2 regions of the Peribacillus sp. NJ11 genome follow, and region 1 is predicted to be linked to the other one. Evidence: a T-box and tRNA genes for the amino acid it is inferred to sense, from the RefSeq annotation. Region 1 holds a T-box; the other holds one or more tRNA genes.
What was found. The T-box of region 1 lies ahead of QUF86_RS13725 (valine--tRNA ligase). A T-box ahead of a tRNA ligase gene usually reads a tRNA of that ligase, here a tRNA-Val.
Positions count from the first base shown of each region.

Region 2: it has a tRNA-Val gene. The T-box ahead of QUF86_RS13725 (valine--tRNA ligase) is inferred to sense a tRNA for this amino acid. The anticodon was not compared.

Region 1 is NZ_JAUCFO010000001.1:2,778,019-2,794,086, forward strand. Features, by position in the region: gene QUF86_RS13695 (uroporphyrinogen-III synthase) at 1-797, shown strand, start outside; gene hemB (porphobilinogen synthase) at 794-1,789, shown strand; gene hemL (glutamate-1-semialdehyde 2,1-aminomutase) at 1,828-3,117, shown strand; gene QUF86_RS13710 (LysM peptidoglycan-binding domain-containing protein) at 3,660-5,063, shown strand; gene ysxE (spore coat protein YsxE) at 5,211-6,281, shown strand; gene QUF86_RS13720 (hypothetical protein) at 6,338-6,529, opposite strand; T-box leader at 6,768-6,997, shown strand; gene QUF86_RS13725 (valine--tRNA ligase) at 7,042-9,693, shown strand; gene QUF86_RS13730 (ATP-grasp domain-containing protein) at 9,774-10,616, opposite strand; gene QUF86_RS13735 (ATP-grasp domain-containing protein) at 10,585-11,526, opposite strand; gene QUF86_RS13740 (bifunctional folylpolyglutamate synthase/dihydrofolate synthase) at 11,626-12,909, shown strand; gene QUF86_RS13745 (prepilin peptidase) at 13,392-14,144, shown strand; gene QUF86_RS13750 (hypothetical protein) at 14,451-15,419, shown strand; gene QUF86_RS13755 (Maf family protein) at 15,609-16,068, shown strand, end outside.
Region 2 is NZ_JAUCFO010000001.1:1,775,987-1,792,054, reverse strand. Features, by position in the region: gene QUF86_RS08875 (DctP family TRAP transporter solute-binding subunit) at 1-180, opposite strand, end outside; gene QUF86_RS08870 (ATP-binding protein) at 322-1,932, shown strand; gene QUF86_RS08865 (response regulator) at 1,925-2,620, shown strand; gene QUF86_RS08860 (hypothetical protein) at 2,682-2,828, opposite strand; gene menC (o-succinylbenzoate synthase) at 3,405-4,508, opposite strand; gene QUF86_RS08850 (o-succinylbenzoate--CoA ligase) at 4,505-5,986, opposite strand; gene menB (1,4-dihydroxy-2-naphthoyl-CoA synthase) at 6,073-6,891, opposite strand; gene menH (2-succinyl-6-hydroxy-2,4-cyclohexadiene-1-carboxylate synthase) at 6,893-7,714, opposite strand; gene menD (2-succinyl-5-enolpyruvyl-6-hydroxy-3-cyclohexene-1-carboxylic-acid synthase) at 7,711-9,462, opposite strand; gene QUF86_RS08830 (isochorismate synthase) at 9,455-10,864, opposite strand; gene QUF86_RS08825 (1,4-dihydroxy-2-naphthoate polyprenyltransferase) at 11,163-12,083, shown strand; gene QUF86_RS08820 (TraR/DksA C4-type zinc finger protein) at 12,230-12,904, shown strand; tRNA gene QUF86_RS08815 (tRNA-Glu) at 13,023-13,094, opposite strand; tRNA gene QUF86_RS08810 (tRNA-Ser) at 13,098-13,188, opposite strand; tRNA gene QUF86_RS08805 (tRNA-Asn) at 13,190-13,264, opposite strand; tRNA gene QUF86_RS08800 (tRNA-Ile) at 13,277-13,353, opposite strand; tRNA gene QUF86_RS08795 (tRNA-Gly) at 13,359-13,432, opposite strand; tRNA gene QUF86_RS08790 (tRNA-His) at 13,437-13,512, opposite strand; tRNA gene QUF86_RS08785 (tRNA-Phe) at 13,529-13,604, opposite strand; tRNA gene QUF86_RS08780 (tRNA-Asp) at 13,628-13,703, opposite strand; tRNA gene QUF86_RS08775 (tRNA-Met) at 13,710-13,783, opposite strand; tRNA gene QUF86_RS08770 (tRNA-Ser) at 13,886-13,978, opposite strand; tRNA gene QUF86_RS08765 (tRNA-Ile) at 13,999-14,075, opposite strand; tRNA gene QUF86_RS08760 (tRNA-Met) at 14,086-14,162, opposite strand; tRNA gene QUF86_RS08755 (tRNA-Ala) at 14,191-14,266, opposite strand; tRNA gene QUF86_RS08750 (tRNA-Pro) at 14,284-14,360, opposite strand; tRNA gene QUF86_RS08745 (tRNA-Arg) at 14,372-14,448, opposite strand; tRNA gene QUF86_RS08740 (tRNA-Leu) at 14,458-14,546, opposite strand; tRNA gene QUF86_RS08735 (tRNA-Gly) at 14,559-14,633, opposite strand; tRNA gene QUF86_RS08730 (tRNA-Leu) at 14,642-14,723, opposite strand; tRNA gene QUF86_RS08725 (tRNA-Lys) at 14,732-14,807, opposite strand; tRNA gene QUF86_RS08720 (tRNA-Thr) at 14,830-14,905, opposite strand; tRNA gene QUF86_RS08715 (tRNA-Val) at 14,916-14,991, opposite strand; rRNA gene rrf (5S ribosomal RNA) at 15,003-15,118, opposite strand; rRNA gene QUF86_RS08705 (23S ribosomal RNA) at 15,238-16,068, opposite strand, start outside.

The DNA.
Region 1 (16,068 bases):
TGAAACCCTTTCAACCTCTTAAGGATTATCGGGTATTAATCACGAGAGGGAAAGGGCAGGCAGATGGTTTAAAAGATTCGATCGAGAAAAATGGCGGAACGCCGCTTCTTGTGCCATTGCTTGAGTTCACTCTTCCTGATCATATGGAAGAGGTTCATCAGCGTTTAGGTGAGTTGCTTACCTATGACTGGATCATTCTGACAAGTCAAAATGGGGTGGATTTCTTCTTTAAGCTTCTTGGTAAACAGCCTTTAAAGCTTCCGAAAATAGCCGTTATCGGCTCCAAAACGGAAGCGGCCCTGAAACGGCATGGGTATAAGGCGGATTTCGTGCCAGCTCAGTTTGTTGCTGAAGGGTTTGTTTCGGAGTTCATGACCTTGCTTGATCCCGGGTCACGCGTGTTGCTGGCAAAAGGAAATCTCGCCAGGGCGGTTATTGCGGAGGCAATCAATGAAGGTGGAGCATCATGTGATGAAGTGATTATTTATCATACCGTGCTTCCTCGAAGCAGTGAAAAAAAACTCGTGCAACTTATAACGAATCACGAAATCGACATCATAACCTTTACGAGTTCTTCGACGATCCATCATTTTTTGCAGATTATGGAACGCTGTGAGTTGGATACATACATAGACCGGATCATCATCGCATGCATCGGACCGATTGCCGCTAAAACGGCTGAAAAACATGGGCTATCCGTCGATGTTTGTCCAGATGTTTATACGACGGATGCCATGGTTGCTGATTTAATACGCTTCATCGTGAAAAGAAATAATAAGGGAGGAACTTTAAAATGAAAAACATTCCATTCAATCGCCACCGTCGCTTGCGTGCAAGTGCTGGCATGAGGGCTTTAGTCCGTGAAACACAATTGCATAAAGAGGATTTGATCTATCCGATTTTCGTCATCGACGGTGAAAATGTAAAAAATGAAATCAACTCGATGCCGGGTATCTATCAGTTATCCATGGATAATCTGGGAGCGGAAATGGATGAAGTCGTGAGTCTGGGCATAAAGTCAGTCATTTTATTCGGTGTCCCTTTTGATCATGATAAAGACGAACAGGGCACAGGTGCTTTTCACCATAACGGACTTGTGCAAGAGGCAACCCGCTTTATCAAAAAACAATATCCTGAAGTCATTGTCATTGCTGATACCTGCCTTTGTGAGTATACAAGCCATGGACATTGCGGGGTCGTTGAAGGGGAAAAGATCCTGAATGACGCTTCTCTTGACCTTCTTGCCAAAACGGCAATCAGCCAGGCTGAGGCCGGTGCCGATATCATTGCCCCTTCCAATATGATGGACGGTTTCGTTGCGGCCATCCGTGCAGGTCTGGATGAAGCGGGCTATGAAGATATTCCGATCATGTCCTATGCAGTGAAATATGCCTCGGCTTTTTACGGTCCATTCCGTGATGCTGCGAATGGTGCACCACAATTTGGCGACAGGAAAACTTACCAAATGGATCCCGCGAATCGCCTTGAAGCATTCCGTGAAGCTGAATCCGATGTTGCTGAAGGTGCGGATTTCCTAATCGTAAAACCAGCCCTATCCTACATGGACATCATCAGGGACGTTAAGAATAACTTTAATCTCCCGATTGTTTCCTATAATGTCAGCGGTGAATATTCAATGGTTAAGGCAGCTGCCCAAAATGGCTGGATTGATGAAAAAGCGATAGTGATGGAAATGCTGACAGGCTTGAAACGCGCAGGTTCCGACTTGATCATTACGTATTTTTCAAAAGAGGTAGCACGCTGGATAAACGAAGATAATCAAGGATGATGACAAATAAAACCTGTAATGGAAAAGGGGATTGAATCATGCGGTCATATGAAAAATCGAAAAAAGCGTTTGCCGAAGCAAAAAACTTGATGCCAGGCGGCGTGAACAGCCCGGTACGTGCCTTCAAATCTGTGGACATGGATCCAATTTTCATGGAGCGCGGAAAAGGCTCAAAAATGTATGATATCGATGGGAATGAATATATAGACTATGTTCTTTCATGGGGACCGCTTATCCTGGGTCACACGAATGACCGTGTCGTGGAATCATTGAAAAAGGTAGCGGAATCAGGTACAAGCTTTGGAACCTCTACACTGATTGAGAATGAACTGGCTAAGTTGGTCATTGAACGGGTGCCTTCGATTGAGATGATCCGGATGGTATCTTCAGGAACCGAAGCGACGATGAGTGCCCTAAGATTGGCGCGAGGCTTTACAGGCCGGGATAAAATCCTGAAATTCGAAGGTTCTTATCATGGGCATGGCGATTCATTGCTAATCAAAGCGGGATCCGGTGTTGCAACATTAGGTTTACCCGATAGCCCGGGAGTACCGGAAGGCATTGCGAAAAATACGATTACCGTACCATATAATGATCTTGCTGCAACCAAATATGCGTTTGAACAATTTGGCGAAGACATCGCCTGTATCATCGTAGAACCTGTTGCGGGGAACATGGGCGTCGTTCCGCCACAGCCAGGTTTCCTCGAAGGCTTACGTGAAGTGACGACCCAATACGGGGCTCTATTGATCTTTGACGAAGTGATGACCGGGTTCCGTGTCGGCTATAATTGTGCACAAGGCTATTTTGGCATCGTACCGGACCTGACTTGCCTTGGGAAAGTAATTGGCGGTGGCTTGCCGGTCGGAGCTTTCGGAGGAAAGCGCGAATTCATGGAACAAATCGCCCCGAGTGGGACAATCTATCAAGCGGGAACATTGTCTGGAAACCCTCTGGCCATGACGGCTGGTCTTGAAACGCTGAGCCAATTGACTCCAGAATCTTATGAAGAGTTCACCCGAAAAGGTGATATCCTCGAAAAAGGCATTGGAGAAGCAGCGGAAAAATACGGAGTTCCCCATACATTCAACCGTGCCGGTTCCATGATTGGACTTTTCTTTACAAATGAAGAAGTCGTAAATTATGATACAGCAAAAACATCCGATTTAGAGTTCTTTGCTTCTTACTATAGGGAAATGGCGAATCAAGGCATCTACTTGCCGCCATCCCAGTTTGAAGGTTTATTCCTATCAACAGCACATAGTGATGAAGATATCGAAAAGACCATTGAAGCGGCAGAACAGGCCTTTGCAAAATTAAAAAAATGATGCAAAAAAACTATCTGGCTAATTAAGCAATCATAAATATTAAACAGGCTACCATTTTCCCAAAAACTTTGGGAGAATGGTAGCCTGTTTTTTTGAATTCAATCAGTAAGCGGCAGAATGCTGATTAAAAGTTGAAGGCCGAATAAAAGGGTGGTAGGACGGAATATAAGGTTGAAGGCCGTATTAATAGGGAGATAGGAAAGAATAATAGGTTGAAGGCCGAAATAATAGGGAGATAGGACAGAATAAAAGGTTGAAGGACGAAATAATAGGGAGGTAGGACGAATAAATAGATTGAAGGTCGAAATAAAATGGAGATAGGACCGAACACTGGTTTTAGGACCAAATTTAAATGGTTTCTGGCCGATTGATCCAATTCTACATTGATTTTAGCCTGGAAAAGTAGAATCTCCTCCTTTTTAGTGGTTCAGGATAAATAAGGTGGATGGCGGCAAATGAAATTAAGGAATAATCATCTTCCTACCTTCATAGATTGATAATGGTATAGGTACCGTTTCCTGAAGCTGAAAGGAGGAGTTGTCTTGTCGCAAGAAAATGAATCGTATTTACGATTTTCTTTAGAGGAATCCGTTTGGTTCCAGAAGGGACAGGAAGTGGCTGAGCTCTATTCCATTTCCCTGGATCCGAATGTGACGATTCAAGAAAGTGATCAATATGTTTTTATACGAGGCTCGTTAGATTTATGCGGTGAATACAAAGACTCGCAAAATGGTGAGGAAGAGGAGTTTTCGCAGACCTTTTTGCCAAAATCCGTTCAAAAGGTCGAGAGGCATCCCAATGGACTTAATGAGTTCACACACCGTTTTCCGGTTGATATAACGATTCCGAATAATCGGATTGCCTCATTAGAGGAGATCGATGTCTCTATTCAAAGCTTTGATTATGCCCTGCCTGAGCTAAACTGTTTGAAATTGCAGGCGGATTTGTTGATAACCGGAATCTATAATGATTCATATGTGGAAGAACGGTTCGATACGGAGCAGGAAGTTGGGGAAACAGAGGGAGAAGAAACGGATAGGGAAAACGAGTCATACATTCCTTATGCGGCTGCAGTGCCGCCAATCCCGGATTTTCAGCCTGTTTTCCGTGATGAGCAGGAGGAAGAGTTATACACGCCTTTTTCTGCAGAGGCAAGGCGAGTATCTGAAGCGAACGAAGAAGAAGAAGAGGAACCAATCTATTTAAGCGATCAGCATAGTGCCCCAGTTTTTGAAATTCCCGTTTCACCATATCCTGAAGAGGAGGAGTGGGAAACGGAAGTGCACAGACAGGAAGATGCTGAAGCTGAAGAGGAAGAAGGGAATTTTATAAGTGATCAGCCTGACTCCACAGAGGAGGTACCTGTGTCATTCGTGGATGAGGAGAAACTGGAGGAAGATGTAAGCAGGCAGGATTCCATAGTGGAGACGGAGACTCCTAGAGTGACTTTGAAAGAAGAAGTGGTAGAAGAGCCTCATCAAGATAGCCCAGTTTCAAATCTTGAAACCGAGGACGTCATCCGGCAGGAAGAAAATGACGTTGTAACGGGACCTATCCTAAATGAACATGTGAAGGTGGAACAGGAAGAGGAGTCCAATTCATCCATAAGCGATTTATTCAAAAAGAGGGAAAGACCAGCGCCCCCAGCCAAGGAAGTCAAAAATTTCAAAGGCAGGAAACAAGCAGCTGAGCGTGATGATAAAGATACGGCTGATCATGATGAAAAGCAGATTTCCATCATGGATTTATTCGGACGGAAACAAGAAGAAGAACTGGTAAGGATGAAGGTTTGCATTGTCCAGCAAGGGGAAACGATTGATGACTTGGCTCAACGTTATGATGTTACGGTTCAATCCATACTTTTCAGCAATGAATTGGAGTCGAATCAAAACGTCCATGAAGGGCAAGTCATCTATATACCGAAGGCGGTTGCATATAAGAATTGACCAGGACAGAGAGCAGAGCATATGGTCTGCTCCTGTTTTTTACTAGGATAAAGTTGTTGAACGGCGTTAGAGCAGCCTGATTGGCCACTGGACTTTGGTGACTAGAGGAATCGGGTTGAGTTTTTTTAGAGAAAGTGAGTGAGTCTCGTGAGGGAAAACGAGAATCAGCAGCCTGCTAATCGGGATCTTGACACGGAAACCGTCTTGAAGGAATATGCCATGTATGTACAATACATTGAAGATTTCGGGCGTGTAAAAAAAGTATACACTGATCGCGGTACATTTGCCTTGAAATCGATTTTACCGCATAACGGCATTGATTTTATAAAAAATGTTCAAAAACTGTACCATCGCGGCTATAACCGGATCGTTCCCATTTATCAAACGATGGATCAGCGTTACGCCGTTCTTCATAATGGACGTTTGTATTACCTGATGCCCTGGTTGAATAATGAAGGGGACGGGGAGCGCGTTGAAAAGCATAAGCAAATGTTCAGGGAGCTTGCCCGGATGCATACGCTGTCCGTTAGGGAAATACAGGTGGATCCAGAGGAACGGGAAGCCCATTATGAGCGGACGCTTGATGCCTGGAATAATGAGAAGGACTTTATGGATGAGTATATTGTCAGCTGTGAAAAGAAGTGGTATATGTCTCCAGTCGAAATGACGGTTTGTTCTTTCTACACTGATATTTCACAGGCAATGAAGTACTCGATCAAGAAGTTTGAAACTTGGTATGAAAAAACGAAGGAAAGTGAAAAGGTTCGAACCGTTGTCACGCACGGAAAGGTCTCTTTGAAGCATTTCGTTTATGACGAACGCGGATATGGCTACTTCATCAATTTTGAGAATTCGAATACGGCACCGCCTCATTTCGATTTACTGCCATTTCTCGTTAAGTCGGCCAGGACCTATCCTGTCCAATGCGATGACTGCGTCGACTGGCTATATAACTATTTTCGTTATTTTCCGTTGAAAGAAGAAGAATTGCTGCTCATGCAAAGTTATCTGGCTTTCCCCGGATCAGCTTTGGAATTAGTGAAGGGTTATTCCGATGGCAGGGGACATCGTTCAGAGCTTGATAATGTTACTCAACTGCAGCGGCAATTTTGGCTCCTGAAGAATATTGAGTATATGGTGATGAAAATCGAAGAGATCGAACAGAAGAAAAAGGCGGCTGCCGAGGCTGCCAAAGAAGAGCAATCACCCCCAAGCTAAATATACATGATTGGATAATCTCCAGTCATGTATATTTTTTTGCTGTAAGGGAATAATTAAATCCATTCGAAATACAAAGACATGGCCAAGAAAATAAAGGCGATTAGCAGGAGCATATCGAAGAAAGTAGGGAAGATCAGCGTACGCAATCCTTGGAATACGACAAAGGGGATGATGAACTGCTGGCAAACACCCCTGAATTTTTTCATCCATGGCGGTAAAGTATAGGGGGTATATCTTCGCTTCATATTATTACCTTCCTTTTTAGGGCTTCTTATATTCTATGGGCTGGTAGTGGAAAAGGTGAAAAAACCGTCACATTCACTGTTCCTGGAGGATAAAATAAAGAAAATGGCCGGGCAGCGGGATCGAATGCATGTAATGGAATGTTTCCTAAAGAAAGAAAGCGAAAAGATGATTGACTGGAGCCCCATATTTTTTGTACTATATACTATATGCATTCAATGATTTTACATATGAATATAAATCAATGCAAAGACCGGAAATAGTAAGATGAAATGCACTTTTCAGAGAGGAAACCAATTGGTGCGAGGTTTCCAGGCAGCAGCATCCGAAGTCGTCCGCGAGCAGTTTTCGTGAAAGATCTTAAGTAGCGAAGGCCGGTGAAGAGCCGTTATCCGATTTGAGAGCCGAAAGAGATTTTTTACTTTTTCGGAAAAAAGGTGGCACCGCGAACAACTTCCTTCGTCCTTTTGTGATGATGGAAGTTTTTTTTATGCCTAAATAAGGAGGAAATGACATGGAAGAGAACCAAATTTCAATGCCGACTAAATATGATCCGCAGACGATAGAGAAAGGCCGCTACAAATGGTGGCTTGATGGGAAGTTTTTCGAAACGACGGGTGACGATAAAAAAGAACCATATACGATTGTCATCCCCCCGCCGAACGTGACTGGTAAGCTGCATCTAGGCCACGCATGGGATACGACACTTCAAGATATATTGACACGCATGAAAAGGATGCAAGGCTATGATGTTTTATGGTTGCCGGGCATGGATCATGCCGGTATCGCCACTCAAGCGAAAGTTGAACAGAAACTTCGTGCGGAAGGCGTGAGCCGTTATGACCTTGGACGTGAAAAGTTCGTGGAAGAGACATGGAAATGGAAAGAGCAATACGCGAGCCATATCCGTGAACAATGGTCAAAGCTGGGTCTTGGACTTGATTATACCCGTGAACGCTTCACTCTTGATGAAGGGCTTTCAAAAGCAGTGCGCGAAGTGTTCGTTTCGCTTTATAAGAAGGACTTGATTTATCGCGGTGAATACATCATCAACTGGGATCCATCAACGAAAACGGCGTTATCCGATATCGAGGTTATTTACAAAGATGTACAGGGCGCATTTTACCATTTGAAATATCCGTTAGTTGACGGATCAGGTGAAATTGAAATAGCCACCACCCGTCCGGAAACGATGCTTGGCGATACTGCGGTTGCTGTACATCCTGAAGATGATCGGTATAAACACTTGATCGGCAAAAAGGTTCGCTTGCCAATTACAGGCCGGGAAATCCCGATTGTCGGTGATGACTATGTCGATATGGAATTCGGTTCAGGCGCGGTTAAAATTACTCCTGCTCATGATCCGAATGACTTCGAAATCGGGAACCGTCACGATTTGGAGCGCATCCTTGTCATGCATGAAGATGGCTCAATGAATGAAAAGGCCGGTAAATATGAAGGCATGGACCGTTTTGAATGCCGTAAACAAATCGTCAAAGACCTTCAGGAAGAAGGAGTACTATTCAAAATCGAAGATCACCTTCACTCAGTCGGTCATTCAGAGAGAAGCGGTGCTGTTGTTGAACCATATCTATCGACTCAATGGTTCGTAAAAATGCAGCCTCTAGCTGATGCATCCGTTGATCTTCAAAAAGGATCCGATGAGGAAAAAGTTCATTTCGTACCGGATCGTTTCGAAAAAACGTATCTCCATTGGATGGAAAATATCCGCGACTGGTGCATTTCCCGTCAGCTTTGGTGGGGTCACCGCATTCCAGCCTGGTACCATAAAGAAACAGGTGAAGTGTATGTAGGACATGAGGAGCCTGCGGATGCTGAAAACTGGGAACAGGATACAGACGTTCTGGATACATGGTTCAGCTCGGCTTTATGGCCGTTCTCGACTATGGGTTGGCCTGACAAAGACAGCGTCGATTTCAAACGATACTACCCAACAGGAGCGCTAGTGACGGGCTATGATATCATTTTCTTCTGGGTTTCACGGATGATTTTCCAAGCACTTGAGTTCACGGGCGAACGTCCATTTGAAGATGTACTGATTCACGGTCTTGTTCGTGACGAACAAGGACGCAAGATGAGTAAATCGCTTGGTAACGGTGTCGATCCGATGGATGTCATCGATCAATACGGTGCCGATTCGCTGCGTTACTTCTTATCAACGGGCAGCTCACCAGGTCAGGACCTTCGTTACAGCACGGAAAAAGTGGAAGCGGTTTGGAACTTCTCCAACAAAATTTGGAACGCATCCCGTTTTGCATTAATGAACATGAATGGCATGACGTATGACGAAATCGATTTAAGCGGTGAAAAATCTGTAGCCGATAAATGGATTTTGACACGTTTGAACGAAACGATTTCAAACGTGACAAGACTCGCTGACCGTTATGAGTTCGGTGAAGTCGGCCGTGTGCTTTACAACTTCATTTGGGATGATTTCTGTGACTGGTATATTGAAATGGCGAAGCTTCCGTTATATGGCGAAGATGAAGCGGCTAAGAAAACGACGCGCTCGATCTTGGCTTATGTACTGGATAATACGATGAGATTGTTGCACCCGTTCATGCCATTCATTACCGAAGAAATCTGGCAGAACCTTCCGCATGAAGGTGAGTCGATCACTGTTGCCGCTTGGCCGGAAGTGAATGAAGGATTGACAGATACAGCTGCAGCCGAGGAAATGAAGCTGCTTGTTGAAATCATCCGCTCCGTCCGTAATATCCGTGCTGAGGTGAACACGCCGCTAAGCAAAAAAATCAATTTGATTTTAAAAGCGAAAGATGAGTCCATCTTAGAAACGTTACAGAAAAACAGCAGTTATATCGAGCGTTTCTGTAATCCTGAACAATTGACGATCGGTATCGAAGTCGAAGAACCTGCTCAAGCCATGACAGCTGTCGTAACTGGCGTAGAACTAATCCTTCCGCTGACAGGGCTGATCAATATCGACGAAGAAGTGAAACGTCTTGAAAAAGAACTCGACAAACTTAATAAAGAAGTTGAACGCGTACAGAAAAAATTAGGCAATGAGGGCTTCGTTAAAAAGGCGCCGGCAAGCGTCATTGAAGAAGAACGTGCCAAAGAAAAAGACTATAGCGAAAAACGCGACTCTGTGATCCACAGGATCAGCGAACTGAAACAACTGTAAAACAAAAGGATGAACCAGCTAATATGCCGGTTCATCCTTTTTTGTGTTGGACGACATTGATTCGAAAATCAAATGTTCCGTTAGGAGGATAGACTATCTTTTATGAATGTAAGGTACTCCGATACGATATTGATGTCACTTAGTGCACTTAATGTCCGGCTGCCGACGACATCCTCGATTTCGTTGAGCATGAGGCTGCCATCCTCGGCAAATATGAAATCGATCCCGACCAGACCGAAATCAAACGCTTCGATAACTCTTTCTACAAGGGCTAAATCGGAAGCGGTCAGCTCATATATGGAAGCCGATCCCCCTAGCGTATAATTTGCCTTGAAACTTGAAGCGGATTCCCTAAGTACAGCAGCCTTCACTTTTTTACCAACTACAAAAACGCGGATATCCTTTCCGAATAAGCCGGGTTTTTGGACAATCCAATTTCCGTCATTCAGTTCGGCCAAATCATCGGCATGCTCGATTAAATACACTTGTTTCCCGCCGCGGCCACGTGTTTCTTTAGCAATGAAAGGGAACTCCATGTCATCGGCATTCGGCTTTCCGTTGCAATATATGGTATCGGCCATTGGAATTCCCATCGAGGACAAATATTGATGCGTCCTTGCTTTGTCATTAGCGATTTCCGATACGAATGAGGAGTTAAAGCAGGCAATCCCCATTTGCTCCAGTTGCCTTGTTAGAAAAGGATCGATGGCCCGGACGATAGCAAAGTCTGGCAATACGATTGGCTGAGCTGTATGTTCCACGTACAATTCGTTGGAACGATGACCGATTCTAAGGTCTTCCCGATGGTAAAAGTGTAAATCAAGATCAAGCTTACTGGCTTCGTCAAGCATCCAATCTATGTATCCTTGATTTTTCACGGCATCCTCACGGTTATAAATCAACCAACCTGCTTGTTTTTTCATCAGATGCACTTCCCTTTCCTAATTTGTTCAAGATATAATCGAACATGCTATCAGCAATGTTGATGCCAGTACATTCATAAATATTTAGTAAATGCGAATTCGAATTCACTTCGCACAAAAGCGGACCCTCTTTACCGAACAACAAATCGACGCCAGCGAAGTCGGCACCTAGTATCTCCGCACAACGGATGGCAAGTTGTGCTTCTTCCCTAGTGGGTGTATAGGGGGCAGCCTGACCACCGGCAGTCATATTAGCTCGGAAGTCGTTCTCGGAATGGCGTTGCATCGCTGCTATGACTTGATTGCCGACGACATTCACACGAATATCCCGTCCTTTACTATGTTCGATGAATTCCTGAATGATAAATGGTTTGTGGCCAAGATTGCGGATGGTCTTTAGTAACTCATCCTCTGTTTGGATCAAATATACTTGTTCCCCAAAAGAACCGTATGCTTCCTTAACGATAAGTGGATACCCAAGTTCAATGCCGATTTGTATGAAGGCATCCATATTGACCCTTTCAATACCTTCGTACGTGAAAGGTGGAAACAAGGTTTTTGGCATCGGTATGCCATGACTGGCCAATGCTTGATGTGTTTTTGCTTTGCTGTCGCAAATATCGATTGCCGTACTGCTGTTATGTACGGGGATGCCGAGCAATTCCAAATGGCGTGCCAAATGAATGTCTTTATCCATGAACAGAACAAAATCAGGCAGCTTATCAAAGGCTCCTTTAATTAGCGGCACTCCTTTTTCGATTATGGGAATAAGATCTGAATTGCGGATAAGGGTTGCCGTGATTTCTTTCCTTTCAGCCGCCTCTTTAATGAACAAAGCTAAACTGGAAAACTTATCATGCTGTAAATAGCCGTTAACGACAATCCAACAGTGGAAATCTGAAGGTTTCATGGTAAAACACTACCTTTCATCTAGGTTAATCGTTCATATATTGATAAAATAATCTTAACGCATAAGAGCGGTATAAAGAAAGAGGAGGCTCAATGATTAATGGTAACAACCATGAAAGACATCAATTATTTTTTTGAACGGCGCCAAGTTCAATTTGGCATGAATTTTGGCCTATCACGGATGGAAACATTGTTAACTGAATTAGGTGACCCCCATAAGGAGCTAAAGTATATTCACATTGCAGGATCAAACGGGAAAGGATCAACCTTGCAATATATTAAAGAAATCCTTCTTGCTGAAGGGATCCGGGTCGCTTCCTTCACTTCACCATATTTAGTGCGGATGAATGAACAGCTGAAGATAAATGCGGATGAAATAAGTGATAAGGATTTTATCGCTGCCTTCCGCGCGCTGTGGCCGTTCATCCAAGAGATGGACAGTAAGGGGAATGGTCCCACTCAGTTTGAAATATTGACTGCGATGGCATTCTCTTATTTTAGCAAAAAGGAAGTGGATTTGGTTTTGATGGAAACAGGGCTTGGAGGCAGGCTCGATACAACGAATGTCATCCAGCCGTTTCTTTCGATCATTACCTCGATTTCTTTGGAGCATACGAGCATCCTGGGTAACACACTTGGGGAAATTGCTTCAGAGAAGGCAGGCATCATTAAAAGCGGGGCGCCGGTCATCAGCGGAGTCAACGCTAGGGAACCAGCAAAAGTAATCGAAGAAAAAGCATCTTCATTAGGCGTACCCCATTACCAATTAGGCAAAGACTTTCATGTAGGGAATGTGAAGCAAAGTGAGCAAGGACAAAGTTTCTCCTTTTCGCTTGCCGATAGGTCCATCGAAAATGTGGAAATGCAGATGTTGGGACGTCACCAAATCGAGAATGCGGCACTGGCCATTGCTGCTGTCCTAGTAGGAATGGAAAATATCGATGAAAAAAGCATCCTTAAAGGAATAGGGGAGGCGAAATGGGAGGGGCGTTTTGAAAAAATATCGGATGAGCCGTTGGTGATCATTGATGGTGCACATAATCCTGCCGGCATCGATGTATTGATGGAAACGCTAAAATTGAATTATCCTGAATATAAGTACCGGTTCATATTCAGTTCATTTAAAGATAAAAATTATTCCCAGATGCTTCGTGGACTGGAAACGGAAACGATTGAAATCATCATTACCGAATTCGAACATGAACGGGCGGCGGATGCGCAAACGCTTTATGAAGAATGTCGTCATGAAAATAAAACAATAAACAAGGATTGGCAGACGGCGATAAGGGAAGGCAGAAGAAAAACAGGGGAGAAAGAGGTTCTTGTCATAACAGGTTCCCTTCATTTCCTTTCACTTGTGAGGGGATTTCTATCTGAAAGATAAAAAATTCAAAGTGGATGATTGATGTGGTACCTCCATAGAGAATGCTTAATGGATAGATGGTGAACTGGTTATTTTTTCTTCTCCATATGCAGAGGCACGATTGGAATTGAACTAGTGATTAATTAACTTACATCAGTAACAGTCTCAAAAAAAGGACCTTTTCAATGGTCCTTTTCCCTTTTTAAGAAGGACAGCTCATTTCTATTTAACAGAGACTTCGAAAAAGAAAAAAACTCTAATAGAGTGATTGATAACAAAACACCACGTATATTTGTTAAAATATGTTTATATATTGATTCTGAATAGTAGTTTGGACTTAACGCCTTTAAGCAGAGCCGGTTAGGGAAAATAAAATATGGGAGGAATGAATAATCATGAAGAACCCAAATGATTATTACAAAGTCGCATATCCTGTGAAAGGAATGGGACATGACCTTAGAGATACAACGAAAGTGAATCGAATCCTCGTGCAATCTGTATAAATGATGGGTATCCATTTCTATCTCTTCGTCCTGGGCTTAATTTTAGGCTCATTCTTTAACGTCGTCGGTTTAAGTGTTCCAGCAAATAATCCATTTGCGAATCGTCGCTCCGCTTGCCCATCTTGTGGGCGTACATTGACCTTCTTCGAGTTGATACCGGTTATTTCTTATATGTTGCAAGACGGAAAATGCCGGGGCTGTAAAGCAAGGATTTCCCCCCTTTATCCGGTAGTGGAATTGCTGACCGGTGTTTTGTTTGCCTCAGCTCCCATATTTCTTGGCTGGTCGGGTGAACTCTGGGTTGCCTGGACATTGATTTCATTATTTATGATCATCTTGGTGTCTGATGTAGCCTATATGCTCATACCTGATATAATACTGCTTTTCTTTACGGTGATTTTTATGGTTTTAAGGGTTTCATTTCCGCTGTCACCCTGGTGGGATTCAATTTTCGGGGCAGCGGTTGGTTTTAGCCTTCTGCTATTAATCGCTGTTGTGAGTAAGGGGGGCATGGGTGGCGGTGATATTAAGCTCTTTGCAGTGATTGGCTTTGCATTGGGGATGAAGATGGTCCTGTTATCATTTCTTTTTGCGTGCTTTTATGGGGCATTCCTTGGCATCATCGGGTTGCTAACCGGAATTCTAAAAAAGAAAACGCTGATTCCTTTCGGTCCGTATATCGTTTTTGGGACATTGACTGCCTATTTTTGGGGCGACTCCATTTTATATTGGTATATAACTTTTCTAAGATGAGCTTAAAGGACCATCACAGTTCACGGGGAATTTGTCAAAAATCATCTGAACAATGGGGCAGTAGGGAACTATCCCCATGCGGCTGCAAGTGAAGGTGACATGGAAGAGGAATGCATGTAATTGTTGAGAGGCAATATTAAAATGTTATGAAACAGAAGCACCAGTACCTGGAAGGCCCTTTTGGTTAACGGGATATGAATAGGGAAATTTGACGAAACCTATTAATGACAAGACGACAAAAGTCTTGTTATTTTTTTTTACCTCTATGATAGGATGAAAAAAATGACCTGGAGGGGAGGAAAAAAATTGGGCAAGCCGGAACAAAGCAAGGGTGTAACGATTAAAATAAATGGGGAAGAAAAAGTATTTGCCGATAAAAAGATTGAAAGTCAAGAGGCTGCGAGTGAGGAGCAGGAACATCCAGATGAGAGTTTCGAATGGATACTCCCTGAGGATTCAAACGAGAACAAGATCGTATTGGTTCCCACACCTCCAAAGAAGAAAATGCCAAAGCTGATCGGTTTTGGTACGAGTTCGCTGAAAAGCTCGGATAAAAGACCGATCAAGACATTCATGATCGCCGTCATTTGTGCTGTTTTTTTTGGGTCGATTCTTGGCTTGATTGCCGTTAAAACGATTACAAAGGAAAAAGCCGCAGTATCTTCGGTCGAGACCACGATTCCAACGGAAGCCACTGTTGAGGATAAAAAAGCGGCAGTGAATGAACCAGGTACCCAGCTGAAGACATTCCTTGTACAGGGAGGTGTATTCAGCAGCGAGGATGCGGCAAGGCAAATACAAAAGAAAATCATTGAAAAGCAGGTTCCAGCTGAAATTTTCAAATTGGAAGACAGCTATTATTTATTCTTGGGATCGGCAGAGAGTCTAGTTGCAAGTAAGGAGCTGGCCTTGTTCTTAAAGTCCTATGATGTGGACGTATATTGGAAGGAAATCAATTTTGAAGCTGCTGGGACAAGCCAGGAAGATGAGAAAACCCTCGACAAGATGAAGGAAGTATATGCTTCATTGGCAGAAACATCTTCAACCAAGCTTCGTGGAAAGGAAGGGACGGTAAACGAAGAAACCCTGAAAAAAAACATGGATGAACTGAAGGCGGGGAAATTATCGCCGGAGTTTTCGAATTTGAACGATGACTTGACTGCTGCGGCAAAGTCGATTGACGAATATGAGACTTCCAAAAAGGAAGAAAAGCTATTCAAGGCTCAAGAAAGTCTTCTTGATTTTTTATTGAATTACCAAAACATATCGAGTTAAGTAAAGAAAAAGGGGAGCTGTCTAATGGGACAAGCTCCCTTTTTGAACTCTCAGGTGACACTTTTTTTATTTTCCGGGAAATACTTACAGATATTTGTCGATTCCTAGTAAACAATAATTGTGGATTGCACCATAATTTGATAGGATAGATATGTATCTCCCTATGTAAAGAAAGGTGACTTTTTTATTATGCAGCCATTGATTTTAGCTTCTTCATCACCACGTCGTAAAGAACTTCTACAATTTCTTCAAATCCCCTTTGAAAGCATGAATTCCAATGTCGATGAAAGTATTGATGAAAACATGTGTCCGGATGCTGCTGTGAAAGAGCTGGCCTCCCGTAAAGCGGAAGCCATCTCAGCAAAATTTCAGGAAAGCTGGGTTATCGGCTCGGATACCGTTGTTGTCCTTGATGGTGAGATATTGGGTAAACCGACAAGCCGGGCGGATGGAAAAAGAATGCTGGAAATGCTATCAGGACGGACACATGAAGTATACACTGGTGTCGCGATCCTATTCGGCAGGCATCGCAGAGTATTCGCAGAAAAAACGGAAGTGACATTTTGGGAGTTGCCAGATGCTGAAATCGAACGTTATCTGGATAGCGGTGAACCCTTTGACAAAGCTGGCGGCTATGGGATTCAAGGAT
Region 2 (16,068 bases), 1.0 Mb from region 1:
AGGTGTATTTTCGGCTACGACATGACTGAACTTAATTACGATTTGATCCTTCATCCCTACCTGCTCCTCATCCTTCGGCAAATTGAAACCGAAGCTTGTAAAGAACGATTGAAACGATATATATACTGCTATCGACAGCCCCAAGCCAATTAATATGAAGTACCCCCATAATGCACGCATACCGACAACTCCTTACCGCTCACATAACGTTATCACTATTCTATCACAGCCTTTTTTCTGTCGTAATACAATGCGCGAAAAATAGCGAAAAGTGATAGTAATTCTGTTACTATTAAGTATAGAAGTAATGGAGGAGAAACAATGGATAAATCCTTTCATATGCCCATTCAAGTTAAAATCACCCTGCTATCATTCGTAATCGTCGCTTTTTCGATACTTATAGGCGGGATTTTTATATTTGGAAATATCGTTTCAGTCAGGGAAGATGAAATTGGCAAACGATCGATGATCACCGCCCATACCATTGCCGAACTCCCTGAAGTACAAAAATTGGTCCGTGAGCCCGAAGGATGGACGCAGCTCAATCCGATTATTGAAAATTTAAGGAAAATCCATCAAGCGAATTATATAGTTGTGCTCAACAATCAGCATATACGTTATTCCCACCCTGTGTTCAGCCAATTGGGAACCCCCTCGGGCAGCAGCGACGAAAGCGCTGCGTTCGCCGAACACGAATACCTTTCGAAGGCCGCTGGCGAACTTGGCATTTCCGTCCGCGCCTTTGTCCCGATCCTTGATAGAGATAGAGAGCAAATCGGCGTCGTTCTGGTTGGGAATATCCTGCCTACGATACCGGAATTAATCAAGGATCTGAAAGGCGAAATCGCGATTATCCTGGTCCTTACACTCCTATTCGGTGTATGCGGCTCATGGCTCATGGCCAGACGGATAAAAAAAGAGACCTTTCAACTTGAACCACATGAAATTTCACGGATGTTGGTTGAAAGGACGGCGGCTTTCAATGCCATGCATGAAGGGGTCATCGCCATAGATAATAATCAGACAATCACGATTTTCAATGAAAAGGCTAAGCAAATATTCAATATTGACGGTGCGGTCATAGGCAAGAATATCAATGATATTATACATGATACCCGTCTCCCGGAAGTGCTCGACCGGACATCTCCCATCTTCAATCAGGAAATCTCCGTTCAAAACAGGAATATTGTAAGCAACCGGGTACCGATAAAGATTGCGGATAAAACGATCGGTGCCGTGGCCATTTTCCAGGATCGCACCGATGTGACGAAGCTAGCTGAAGAGTTGACTAGTGTCAAAGCTTTCGTTGAAGCCCTGCGCGTCCAAAACCATGAACATATGAACAAACTTCATACGATAGCTGGATTGATCCAGCTAGGTAATCTGGACGAAGCACTGCATTACATTTTTCAAATCACGGAAGAGCAAGAGGAATTGACCAGGTTTTTAACGAAGCACATTCACGATGATAATTTAGTGGGGCTTATATTAAGCAAGATTTCCTTGGGACGGGAACTCGGAATCGAACTAATCATGGACAAGCACACGAAATTGGACCACTTCCCAGCTGATATGGATCATCACGATTTTGTTTTGATAATCGGAAACCTGATCGAAAATTCATTCGCTGCACTAAAGCATTTTTCAGAGGAAACGAAACAGGTTTATCTATCCATCTACCAGGATGAACGTAATTGTCAAATCGTGCTTGAGGATAATGGACCCGGTATTCCTGAGGACATTCATAAAGATATATTCGAATATGGTTTTACAACAAAAGGTGCGGAAGGATCAGGAATTGGTCTTTACCTAATAGACCAAATTGTAAAAAAAGCGAACGGCGAAATGAAATTCACGACACGCCCTAACGAAGGAACAAGCTTTTTTCTTTCTTTTCCCATGCACGATATAGAGGAGAACCAAAATGACTAATGAAATTCGTGTACTTTTAATTGAAGACGACCCAATGGTCCAAGAGGTCAACAAACAGTTCATCGAGCGCCTGTCTGCCTTTAAAGTAGTTGATACAGCTTCCAATGGGCTTGATGGTCTAAAAAAAATCAGGGAGTCTAAACCCGACCTTGTGATTTTGGACATCTTCATGCCATCTTTAAACGGGGTAGATACACTTTATCAAATAAGAAAAGAGCAAATTGATGTGGATGTCATCATCATTTCAGCGGCAAATGATCAGAAAACGATCCGAAAAATGGTTCAGAACGGGGCTTTTGACTATTTAATCAAGCCATTCAAATTCGAAAGGCTAAAACATACGCTTGAACAATATTTTGCTTTTCGGATGGAGGTTGAACCTGACCATCAAATCTCTCAAAATCAGCTTGACCGAATTCTCTTTCAAACCAAAACACCTTCTGAATCGAGTCCGAAATATGATGTTCCGAAAGGATTGAATGGCGCGACTCTTGAGCAAGTGACGAAATTTATAAAGACCCAGCCTGGATCTTTATCTGCGGAAGAAGTGGCTGATGGGATTGGAATCGCCAGAGTTACTGCAAGGCGCTATCTTGAATACTTGCATGGCGAAGAAGTCCTTCAGCTTGACGTTCAGTACGGCAGCATCGGCCGTCCAGTCAATAGGTACCGGCTTCAAAAATCTTAAAACGCATGGGGACCAGCTAGAACCGAAACGGTTCCCTTTTACCTTTTATCTTTTATCCATTTTACGCACCCGTCTTTCGATCATATAGGCCCCACTTTCTCTTCAAAAGAAACAGTTCACACTCCGCCAATGCCGTCACTTCTTTAATGACATAGTCCGGCATGCCTCTTCTTAGTAGAATTTCCGCAATAAGGTACGGTCTTTTCATATACTCTCCCCTCCCTTTCCCTTGGTTGCATACTTTTTATTTCATTATACAAAATAATCCAGTGAAGAAAAAATAGACAAAGCCCCATTTTACGAAAAAAAATATGACTGATCGGGCCATTTAACTGATTTTTCTTCTTTAAAACTCCATTTTTAATAGGGAATACTGGAGAAAAAATATATTTGTAGTCTGCTGACAAATAAAAAAGAGTTCCAGTCGTTTTCAGAAAAAATCCGTTCCCTTTCCGCTCTGCCAAGCCTCCTGCCGCAGGCATCTGGCGGGGTCTTGGTTAGCCAGTTATTCGGCAGGAGTATCCGAGTTAACTTTTAACACCATGATTCGGGGGTGAGAGCTCCTTATATCGACAAACTGATATTTGTTAGTATCCTATTAAATCATTTTCCAAAAGGGTGGGGTTTTTGTCCAAGAAGTACTAAATTGGTGAGTTCCATATACCGTGATATCGAATGGATGAAGCACATTAGCTTTCTAGCGAGATAGAGGATTATTATAAAATGTGGTTGGATTTGCAATATTAGTTCAAAAGAGGTGCGGCATTCACCTCCTTTGATGTTTTCACCTGTACAGTTTACTATATGTAGTCAAATCCTTTAGCCGCTTTTCATTGATGGCAAAACCGATCCCAGCTTTATCGGGGACTTGGATCATGCCATTTTTGACAATGACTTCCGGATCGATTATGTCCCCTTCCCAATAGCGGGATGAGGATGATATATCCCCGGGAATCGTGAACCCTTTTAATGTGGCAAGTGCGATATTATGTGCACGTGAAATGCCAAATTCAATCATGCCCCCGCACCAAACGGGCACATCATTTCCCAGGCATAGATCATGTATTTTGACAGCTTCCGTCCAGCCGCCGACTTTTGCCATCTTAATGTTGATCACCCCACAGCTTCCGAGCGACAGAGCACTTTTGGCATCATGAAAGGAATTTATGCTTTCATCAAGGCAAATGGGTGTCTGCAGCTGTTTCTGTAAAATGGCATGCTCAACAATGTCGTCATGTCCCAGCGGCTGCTCAATCATCATCAGATTAAACACATCAAGCTTCTGAAGGTGTGGGATGTCATCAAGAGTGTACGCTGAATTGGCATCTGCCATTAGCGGAATATCGGGATAGGCCCGACGGATTTCCGATAAAAACTCCAGATCATTTTGAGGATTGATTTTTATCTTATATCGCTGATAACCAGATCCGGAAAAATCCTCAATCTGGCGCAGCGCGTCTTCAATATCATTGGAAGCAACGACAACACCAGCGGGCACTTCACTTCGTTCGCCGCCAAACAGCCGACCGAGATAGACTTCTTTCTGCTTCGCATATAGATCAAGAATTGCCTGCTCTAAAGCTGACTTCGCCATCGCATTCCGTCTGATTCCGCTCCATAAGTTCGGCAGCTCATCAGGATGCTTGATCTGACTTGCCAATGTCAGCGGTATTAAGAAGTCCTCCAACATATGAAAGCATGTTTTGATCGTTTCCTCGGTATACCAAGGACTTGCAAATGGCACCGCTTCCCCGTATCCAATCAATCCATCTTCATCCATGGCTTCGACAATTATCACTTCCCGGTCGCTTACCGTTTCGAGATGCGTCTTAAATGGCCGCTTTAATGGGGCCTTAATGAGCTTTAGTGAAATGGAGGATAACATCATTGCCATTCCCCCATTCCCTTCTTCAGTTCCCTTCTCAGAAGCTTGCTCGCGCCATTACGCGGAAGCTCCTGGCAAAAAATCACGTTCCGGGGAATTTTATAGGCCGCCAAGGATTCCCTGCAATACTCCAGCAGTTCGCTCTCACTAAGCTCTGCACCTTGGTTTAAAACGACAAAAGCGAGTGGAACCTGTCCCCATTTTTCATCGTCAGTCCCCGTCACTCCCGCTTCGAATACATCCGGATGCTTACTAAGGACATTTTCAATCTCGGCCGGATAGACATTTTCACCGCCGGATATGATTAAATCCGAGCGTCGGTCAAGCACATACAAAAAGCCTTCCTCATCGAGATAACCAAGGTCCCCAGTATAAAGCCATCCATCGGTAATGGCCTGCTGTGTAGCATCCATCCGATTGAAATAGCCTTTTGTCACATTTGGACCTGAAACCACGATTTCACCCGCTTCCCCCGGTTCACACATATTGCCGTCTTTCTCTATACGTAATTGCGAAGGGAATAAAGGTTTTCCCGCTGATCCGATTTTTGTCATACTATACTCCGGTGCCAGTGTCACAATCTGTGAAGACGTTTCGGTCATCCCATAAGACTGATAGACGGGAATCCCCTTCTCCTTACATGATTCAAGTAAATGAACGGGTGCAGGGCCGCCGCCCAACAGGAAACAGCGAAAGGTTTCCGGATAGCCAGTTCCCTTCAAATCCTGCACCATCCTATTCAGCATCGCCGTCACGACCGAAATGATCGTCACGCCATTTTCCTGAATGCTCCGGTTTGCTTCCCGTTCATCGAACCGTTCCGCCAAAACGACCTTCATGCCATAAATCACATTTTTCATCAGGATGGATAAGCCGCTAATATGAAAGATCGGAACCGCGCAATACCAAGAATCCTCCTCATGCAATCCAAGGTTCAGAACCGACCCGACGGCACTCCACCAATGATTGCCGAAGGTTTGGATCACACCTTTTGGATTTCCTGTCGTACCTGATGTATACATGATCGTAGCGGTATCCTCAAGGTAAAACTCTTGAAGTATCTCTGCCTTGCCCTCATCCGGCAATTCTTCCATTAAGTGAAGGTTTAAATCAGGGAGAATACCGCCAATATCCGAGAGTTTGTCGGTGAAGGTACCTTCCGAAACCAGATAAACGGTCTCACTATCTTCAATCTGCCAGGACAACTCTTTTGCCGTTAACTTATTATTCAGCATCACAATCTTCACACCAAGATAAAATAGTGCGTGGATAGCGACAACACCATCAATATGATTACGGAGTAAAACCGCGCATGAATCGCCAGCCCTCAGACCAATGTTAGAAAGCTTGCCAGCCATCTTCTCCGATAATGTATGCAGTTCAAGAAAGCTATACGTATGACCTTCAAACTCAATTGCCGGACGATCTGGTGAAAGATGCGCCCGATTTTTCAGCCAGTTCGGCAACTTTTCTTCTGCCATGTTTGCTTAGCCTCCTCCATTTGGATATAGAAAACAGCCCGGCGAATATCCGCCAAGCTGTCAGTCTCATCGATTCACGCGTTTCATTAAGGGAAACGAGGGAATTGTCCAAAGTCCGGATTGCGTTTTTCTTTGAATGCATCGCGGCCTTCTTTTGCTTCTTCTGTTGTATAGTATAAAAGTGTAGCGTCACCAGCCAATTGTTGAAGACCCGCAAGGCCATCAGTATCAGCGTTCATTGCCGCTTTCAAGAAACGAAGTGCCGTTGGGCTCTTCTCAAGCATTTCTTCACACCATTTAACCGTTTCCGCTTCTAATTGGTCTAAAGGTACGACTGTGTTGACCAATCCCATATCCAATGCTTCCTGGGCATTGTATTGACGGCATAGGTACCAGATTTCACGTGCCTTTTTATGACCGACGATACGTGCCAGGTAGCCAGAACCATAACCAGCATCAAAGCTTCCAACATTCGGTCCAGTTTGTCCGAAGACTGCATTGTCAGCAGCAATCGTTAAGTCACAAACCACATTCAAGACATTACCTCCACCAATTGCATAACCTGCGACCATGGCTACGACTGGTTTTGGAATGACGCGAATCAAGCGTTGTAAATCAAGAACGTTTAGACGTGGAATGTTATCTTCACCTACATATCCGCCATTCCCACGTACACTTTGGTCTCCGCCTGAACAGAATGCTTTGCCGCCTACACCCGTTAAAATAATGACACCGATGCTGGAATCATCACGCGCCCTTGCGAATGCATCAATCATTTCCGCAGTCGTTTTTGGCGTGAATGCATTATGTACATGCGGTCGGTTGATGGACACTTTTGCAATCCCGTTATATTTTTCATATAAAATTTCATCATACTCACGTATTGTTTCCCATTGTATCGTCATCTTAATTCCTCCTTCGATTTCTCTTTAAAAACTCACTTATTATTTTACCAAACTTTTCTCCATCTTCCACATGAATCGCATGTCCCGCACCATTTATTATTTTCCATTCAGCCCGCTTCAGCTTTTTTTTCATCGAGGCAGCAATTTCACAAAACTTAGGATCGAAATCACCGGTTACAAGGAGCACAGGAAAATCAAGGGTTTTCAGTTCTTCCCAGTAAGAAGCTTGACTGCCGGTCCCCATACCGAGAAGGCTATTGTAAAGGCCGGCAGGGACATTTGCCATCCGCTGTTCCCGGATGGCCGACCTGGTTTTGGCCGGCAGCCGTTTTTGACTTTCAAACAACGGGATGCTTTCCCATTGATCCACAAAAGCTTCCATGCCATTTTCAAGAATCCTTTCGGCAAGCTTCCTATCATTTCGCCTTCGGATTTCCCGCTCCTCTTCTGTTAAAAGGCCTGGTGAAGCGCTTTCCAATATCAATGTATCAACATACCCAGGATATAAACAGGCAAATCCCAATCCAAGCCTTCCGCCCATCGAGTATCCAAGGATATGGGCTTTCGTGAAATGTAACGCATCCAAAATATCCTTGATATCTTCAGCCACTCGCTCCATCTCATACCTTCGATGATCAACTGGTGATGCAGACATGCCATGACCTATGATATCGACCATGATCAAGGTATACCGCTCACGCAAAAGCGGAATGAGGAATTTCCATGTATCCCGATTTCCCGTAAATCCGTGCAAAAGAACAAGAGGATCTCCATTTCCCGTTATTTCAACAGCATAATTGACATCCTTGATGACAAAATTCATGATATTTCCCTGTCTAACACCATTTTTATTTCCTGGGAAACAAAACTCCACAAATTTCGATGCTTTTGTAAATTGGACTCTCTTTCTGTCGGTACTTCAATGATTTTCAGACCTTGCATTTCAAATGACTCTGTAAATACCTTCTTTAACTCATCCCAATTTTGCACCTTGCTGTATTTACCGCCGTAAAGCTGGGCAGCATGGGAAAAATCAAGACCGTGAGGCGTCCCGAATAGCGTTTCGAAATGTTCTCTCTCATTCGCCTGTGGCAAGAAGGAGAAAATGCCGCCCCCATCATTATTGATCAACAATATCGTGATGTTTTGTTTTTGAAGTTTAGCCGCAAGCAAGCCATTCATATCATGGAAAAAACTTAAATCCCCGATTGCCAGTACGGTATTTTTCGATACCGTACTTACGCCAAGCGCAGTGGAAACGACACCATCGATGCCATTCGCCCCTCGGTTTGCAAAGGTCTTGATTCCCTTTCCATTATTCAAAAAGAATGTATCCAAATCACGTATGGGCATACTATTCCCGACAAACAAAGTGGATCCCGATGGCATCATATCAGCTAACAGGGAGAACAGCTTGCCTTCACTTAACTCCCCTTCATCCTTGATGGAGGCTAAGGCATTCTTCGTCGCTCCGTTGACGGTTTGCCATAAACCAAGCCATTCATCATCATTGGCCTCAGTAATATTTTCAACAACACGCTTGCAGAAATCTTTCTCTTCGCTGTAAATCATGTTAGTTGCCAATCCTGCTGGCTCACGCCAACCTGCACCGCCATCGACGACCAAAGTGGTTGCCTGTTTTTGTTTTTTCATGAATAACAATAAGGGTTTAGAAACAGGCATTGTCCCGAAACGCAATATCACTTCCGGCTTGAAAGCCGCTTTTACCGCTTCATCGCGCAGAAACGTATCGTACGCATCAATTATGACGTCTTTGCCGTGACTCCCGCTCCTTAACTGGGAAAGAGGGTCAGCGAGTACCGGAAAAGCAAGTTTATCCGCTAATGCGACGATGGCTTCCTTCATCTCTGGATGCGGTAATTCGCCACATACAATCAACCCTTGCTTAGCTTGTGACAAAGTAGTTGCAACAGCTTCTATTTGTGATGCGGACAATGACCGTTCTCCACTGTCAATCAACACTGCAGGCGTCATTTTATTTTGCCGATACTCCTTTGCTTGCTCCAGATCCGGAATCAATGGTTCACGAAGCGGGAAATTCAAATGTACAGGCCCTGCAGGTTCACTTGCCGCTGTAGCCACTGCCCTTGCACCGACCGTTCTTGCATACCGCATCATCTCATCCGTGCTTTCAGGTAGTGCCATTTCGACAAACCATTTTACTTGTCTACCATAAAGATGAATCTGATCGATTGCCTGTGGGGCGCCGACATCACGCAATTCATGTGGACGATCAGCGGTAAGTACAATAAGCGGCACCCTTGAATAAAAAGCCTCAATGACGGCTGGATAAAAGTTTGCAGCGGCTGTACCGGACGTACAAAGAAGTCCGACAGGTTCCTTTAAGGCCTTAGCCAAACCAAGGGCAAAAAAAGCAGCCGAACGCTCATCCACATTAATATGAACTTCGATATCAGGGTGTTCCACTAGCAACAAAGCTAGGGGTGTGGATCGTGAACCCGGGCTCACCACCACATGCTTCATCTCATTTTGTGCCAGCTCATCGACAAATGAAGCAGCATATGCTGTCAATGCATCTCGGTCATTCATTAAGATTTCCTCCTAAAGCACTTAACATCGGATTGAATTTAATCCCCGTTTCCCGGAATTCACTTTCGGGAGTCGAATCCTCAACTACGCCGCATCCAGCAAAAAGCGATGCCTCATTGTTCTGTATAAGCGCAGATCGTATCCCTACAGCGAATTCCCCATTTCCATACGTATCCACCCAGCCTAAAGGACCCGCATAAAAGCCGCGTTCAAGACCTTCCATTTCCCGGATTCGGACAACGGCCTTTTCTTTTGGAAGTCCGCCCATAGCCGGTGTAGGATGTAGTTTCTCGACGAATTCAAAAATCGTGACACCTTCCTTGGATATTCCGCGGACCGGTGTATATAAATGCTGGATATGACGGTTTTTCATAAGTTTCGGTTCGGCCGGAACAATTACCTTTTCGCATACAGAATCAAAGGCATTCGATATCATCGACACGACATATTGGTGCTCTTGTAAATTCTTTTGGTCATGAAGCAATTCATCACCAAGACAAACATCTTCTTCCTCATCTTTCCCTCGCCCCATCGATCCAGCAAGACAGGTAGAAAATACTTCATTTCCCTGTTTCTTAATTAAACGTTCAGGAGTGGCACCGACAAAACAGTCACCACCAGCTTCCAAACTGAAAATATAGCTTAATGGCTGCTCAGCAATCAATTGTTCAAGCACTTTCCCTGAATCGATGGAACGCTCAAAAACCAGTCGAAGCTCCCTCGCCAAAACGATTTTGTCGAGATCTGTCGTCTTGATTTCCTGAACAGCCTCAGCGACCGTCCGTTTCCATTCGTCAGGTTTGACTTCCCTCTGCTTAACCAGGGAATTGTGACCCAATCCAGTGTCATCCAAGCTTTCGAAAAGGAAAGCTTCCCGTTCATTTATCATATCTATGAAGAGTTTTTCTGAATCATCAGGCGAACAAAGTAAGTTTGTCGTTAAGTAAGCTTGTTTCCCCACTATTGATAGCATGAAGGCAGGTATATAAAACAGGTTGTCCCCGAATTGATTCCAAAGGAGCGTACTGTTAGTTTCATAATCAAAAGAAAAGCCCCCAAACAGTAAAGGACCGGTCGCTTCTACATCAGTCAATCCTGTTTTGACAGCAGTATTCTGCAGTTTGATCCAGCTCTTTTCGACTTCTCTATAACGTTCGGCATTCGATGCCGCTTTGAGTTTCTTAACATTGCCTAAGCCGGTGATGGTTATTTCCTTTGCAGGGTCCTCCCAGAAAAAGCGTTCACCCGCGTACCGTTCTCTTCCAGCTTGATAAAATGAAAGGGGGTTCGTGCAATTAACTTTCTTAATATGACTGAATAGAACTTGATCATTCAAGTCCTTCGCCTTTTGTATAGCTGAAGCCAGTCCCTGAAACTGCCCAGTTTCTTCTGAGATAGCCAAAAAAATCCCCCCAAATGTACATTTTAAAAGCTTTTTAACCTATTTAAAGATACACCTCCATTCAACCTCATGTCAATAAAACGCCCCTATACCGAGCGATTCATGCCTGCTTTTTTCCTTATTATATGAATCTTAGCGAATGAAGAGAAATATCCTTTATTTTGGAAGAGAATCGTCCACGAAATCAATTGACACCCTTACCTAATTTTCCTATCCTTATTAGGATAACCTTTTGTGCAACATTTCAATATTTGTTATAATTTCGAGAGAACCAATAATGATTTTGAGGAGAGAAATAATGCAAACAGAATACGACGGACTTCCCCTTAAACGGACCTGGAAGATTTGGTGGGAGTTAATTCGTCCACATACACTAACCGCAGCTTTTGTCCCGGTCTTACTTGGAACTATGATTGCACTTTTGGATGATGGAGTGAATTGGTTACTATTCGCTGCCATGATGATTGCAAGTATCCTGATTCAAGCTGCAACCAATTTATTCAATGAATACTATGATTTCAAGCGAGGCTTGGATACGGAGGAATCCGTAGGCATCGGTGGCGGAATCGTCCGTCATGGGATGACCCCCAAACTCATCATGACCTTGGCCCTTGGCATGTATGCCATCGCACTCATAATCGGAATCTATATCTGTGCCGCATCATCTTGGTGGCTTGCTGCAGTAGGACTGGTTTGCATGCTTGTCGGCTATCTTTATACAGGCGGTCCCCTACCCATTTCATATACACCATTCGGGGAACTTTTTTCGGGATTGTTCATGGGCTTTTTGATAATCCTGATCGCCTTTTTCATTCAAACCGGTCATGTTTCCTCAACAGCCATCTTAATTGCCATTCCAAGTGGAATATTGGTCGGGTTGATCAACTTATCCAATAACCTCCGTGACCATGATGGGGATAAGGCACATGGCCGCAAAACCATGCCTGTAGTGATGGGCAGGAAAAACGCCCTGAAATTCATGGCAATCATGTTTGCCTTCTCTTATCTATGGCTGGTTGGGTTAGTCCTTACCGGAAACGTAACAGCGTGGATTCTCCTTGCCTTCCTAAGCATCCCGAAAGCCATGGCCGCAATCAAAGGCTTCGTAGGTAAAACGCAGCCAATCACCATGGTGCCAGCAATGAAAGCCACGGCCCAGACGAACACCTTCTTTGGCTTACTCATGGCCATTGGATTATTCATCAGCTATCTAATATGATCTCCAAGGACTGAGCTCATCCGCTCAGTCCTTTTTTCTATCTTCCGTTCCATTTTGTTTCCCTATACTACGATTCGGGTAATAGATAATACAACCATCTTACCAATATAAAATGAGATATGGACTTTAGAAGGAGTGAAACGGATATGGCAACCAAACAGCAAATGCAAAAATTCAAAAAAGAACTGCTTCAAGAAAAAGATGAGCTTGGAAACAGGATTCAAAATGATGAACAATCCGTTCTGGATAAAAGCCAGACTGAATCCGTAGGGGAATTATCATCCTATGATAATCATCCTGCTGACCTAGGAACAGAATTATTCGAGATGGAACGGAACCAAGCACTGGACGAGCATGCACAATCTGAAATGGAGAAAATCGAAGAAGCATTGAATGCCATAGATGAGGGTACGTATGGCCATTGTAAAACCTGTGATATAGAAATCCCCATCGATAGGCTTGAAGCGATCCCAAGCACTCTTTACTGTGTCGAGCATGCCCCAGAACGGCCTACTACACAAGACCGACCAGTGGAAGAGGATATATTGATTCCATCCAAGGGTGATCATTTTGAAAATCGTCATGGAAATGAAATAGTGGATAAAGAGGATAGCTTTGGTGAAGTCGCCAAATTCGGTACATCCGAAACGCCATCTGATTACACCGGCGATCATGACAATTATAATGATCTTTATAAAACCGAAGATGAAACGGATGGATTTCCAGAAGACTATGAAGGATTTGCAGCAAATGATATCGAAGGGGAAAAAATAGGGTGGATATACCGAACAAAAAGCAAAAGGAATATGAAGATACATTAGATGAAGAAAATATCGATTCCCAGCTTGGAAACATTCCTTATAAACAAAAAGATACTTATATCAATGAAAAGAAATGAAAAAAAGAAGCATACATGAATGTATGCTTCCTTTTTTGTTATGACCCGTACGGGATTCGAACCCGTGTTACCGCCGTGAAAGGGCGGTGTCTTAACCGCTTGACCAACGGGCCAAATGGCGGAGAAGGAGGGATTTGAACCCTCGCGCCGCTCGCGCGACCTACACCCTTAGCAGGGGCGCCTCTTCAGCCTCTTGAGTACTTCCCCATGGCTCCGCAGGTAGGACTCGAACCTACGACCGTTCGGTTAACAGCCGAATGCTCTACCACTGAGCTACTGCGGAACAATATGAATATGGTGGGCCTAAATGGACTCGAACCATCGACCTCACGCTTATCAGGCGTGCGCTCTAACCAGCTGAGCTATAGGCCCATATTTGGAGCGGGTGAAGGGAATCGAACCCTCATCATCAGCTTGGAAGGCTGAGGTTTTACCACTAAACTACACCCGCGAAATGGGGCGACTGATGGGAATCGAACCCACGAATGCCTGAACCACAATCAGGTGCGTTAACCACTTCGCCACAACCGCCGTAATATGAAAGATATGGTGGCTCAGGACGGAATCGAACCGCCGACACAAGGATTTTCAGTCCTTTGCTCTACCGACTGAGCTACTGAGCCACATTTGTATTAAATTTAAAAAATGGCGGTCCCGACGGGAATCGAACCCGCGATCTCCTGCGTGACAGGCAGGCATGTTAACCGCTACACCACGGGACCTAATAATTGCGGGGACAGGATTTGAACCTGCGACCTTCGGGTTATGAGCCCGACGAGCTACCGGACTGCTCCACCCCGCGACGGTAATAATGAAACGATTTGCATCAAGTTTTCGTGTATATTGTTTTTTCGCTTCCTCTATGTAAGGTTGTTTCAAAACAACTTGCTGCTTTTTAAAAAAATGGAGGAGGTAGAGGGATTCGAACCCCCGCGGGATTTGACTCCCCTGTCGGTTTTCAAGACCGATCCCTTCAGCCGAACTTGGGTATACCTCCACGGCTTTAAAAAATGCATATGGTGGACCTTGTAGGACTCGAACCTACGACCGGACGGTTATGAGCCGTCTGCTCTAACCAGCTGAGCTAAAGGTCCTTATATTTATTGGTAGCGGCGGAGGGGATCGAACCCCCGACCTCACGGGTATGAACCGTACGCTCTAGCCAGCTGAGCTACACCGCCAATATAATATAAGTATCTGATTGAAAAATGGTGGAGCCTAGCGGGATCGAACCGCTGACCTCCTGCGTGCAAGGCAGGCGCTCTCCCAGCTGAGCTAAGGCCCCATTCATTAAAAATCACGTGGTCGGGAAGACAGGATTCGAACCTGCGACCCCTTGGTCCCAAACCAAGTGCTCTACCAAGCTGAGCTACTTCCCGCAATAAAAACATGGTGCGCCCGGCGGGAGTCGAACCTACAACCTTCTGATTCGTAGTCAGATGCTCTATCCAATTGAGCTACGGGCGCATATTAAGATGGTGCCGAGGACCGGAATCGAACCGGTACGGTAGTCACCTACCGCAGGATTTTAAGTCCTGTGCGTCTGCCAGTTCCGCCACCCCGGCACATACGAAAAGTGGAGCGGAAGACGGGATTCGAACCCGCGACCCCAACCTTGGCAAGGTTGTATTCTACCACTGAACTACTTCCGCATGAAAGATGCGGGTGAAGGGACTTGAACCCCCACGCCTTGCGGCGCCAGATCCTAAGTCTGGTGCGTCTGCCAATTCCGCCACACCCGCATATAAAATGGTGAGCCATGAAGGATTCGAACCTTCGACCCTCTGATTAAAAGTCAGATGCTCTACCAACTGAGCTAATGGCTCGTGCTTGTACTATTTCAAAATATGGTGCCGGCAAGAGGACTTGAACCCCCAACCTACTGATTACAAGTCAGTTGCTCTACCAGTTGAGCTACACCGGCAGGTGTAAAATGGTGGAGGATGACGGGATCGAACCGCCGACCCTCTGCTTGTAAGGCAGATGCTCTCCCAGCTGAGCTAATCCTCCATATGAAACCTGCTTGGCGACGTCCTACTCTCACAGGGGGAAACCCCCAACTACCATCGGCGCTGAAGAGCTTAACTGCCGTGTTCGGAATGGGAACGGGTGTGACCTCTTCGCTATCGTCACCAAACAATGTTAACATTTTTTTTAAGACATATATTATTATAACGTCTTTTCGAAAAAATGCAAGAAGAAATTTTCATTCCTTCAAAACTAGATAATAAGAAGGTATTTCATTTTTTTAAAGCGTTGGTTAAGTCCTCGATCTATTAGTATCAGTCAGCTCCACATGTCGCCACGCTTCCACCTCTGACCTATCAACCTGATCATCTTTCAGGGATCTTACTAGCTTGCGCCATGGGAAATCTCATCTTGAGGGGGGCTTCATGCTTAGATGCTTTCAGCACTTATCCCGTCCGCACGTAGCTACCCAGCTATGCCTTTGGCAAGACAACTGGTACACCAGCGGTGCGTCCATCCCGGTCCTCTCGTACTAAGGACAGCTCCTCTCAAATTTCCTGCGCCCGCGACGGATAGGGACCGAACTGTCTCACGACGTTCTGAACCCAGCTCGCGTACCGCTTTAATGGGCGAACAGCCCAACCCTTGGGACCGACTACAGCCCCAGGATGCGATGAGCCGACATCGAGGTGCCAAACCTCCCCGTCGATGTGGACTCTTGGGGGAGATAAGCCTGTTATCCCCGGGGTAGCTTTTATCCGTTGAGCGATGGCCCTTCCATGCGGAACCACCGGATCACTAAGCCCGACTTTCGTCCCTGCTCGACTTGTAGGTCTCGCAGTCAAGCTCCCTTGTGCCTTTACACTCTACGAATGATTTCCAACCATTCTGAGGGAACCTTTGGGCGCCTCCGTTACTCTTTAGGAGGCGACCGCCCCAGTCAAACTGCCCACCTGACACTGTCTCCCACCCCGATAAGGGGCGCGGGTTAGAATTTCAATACAGCCAGGGTAGTATCCCACCAACGCCTCCACCGAAGCTAGCGCTCCGGCTTCTCAGGCTCCTACCTATCCTGTACAAGCTGTACCAAAATTCAATATCAGGCTGCAGTAAAGCTCC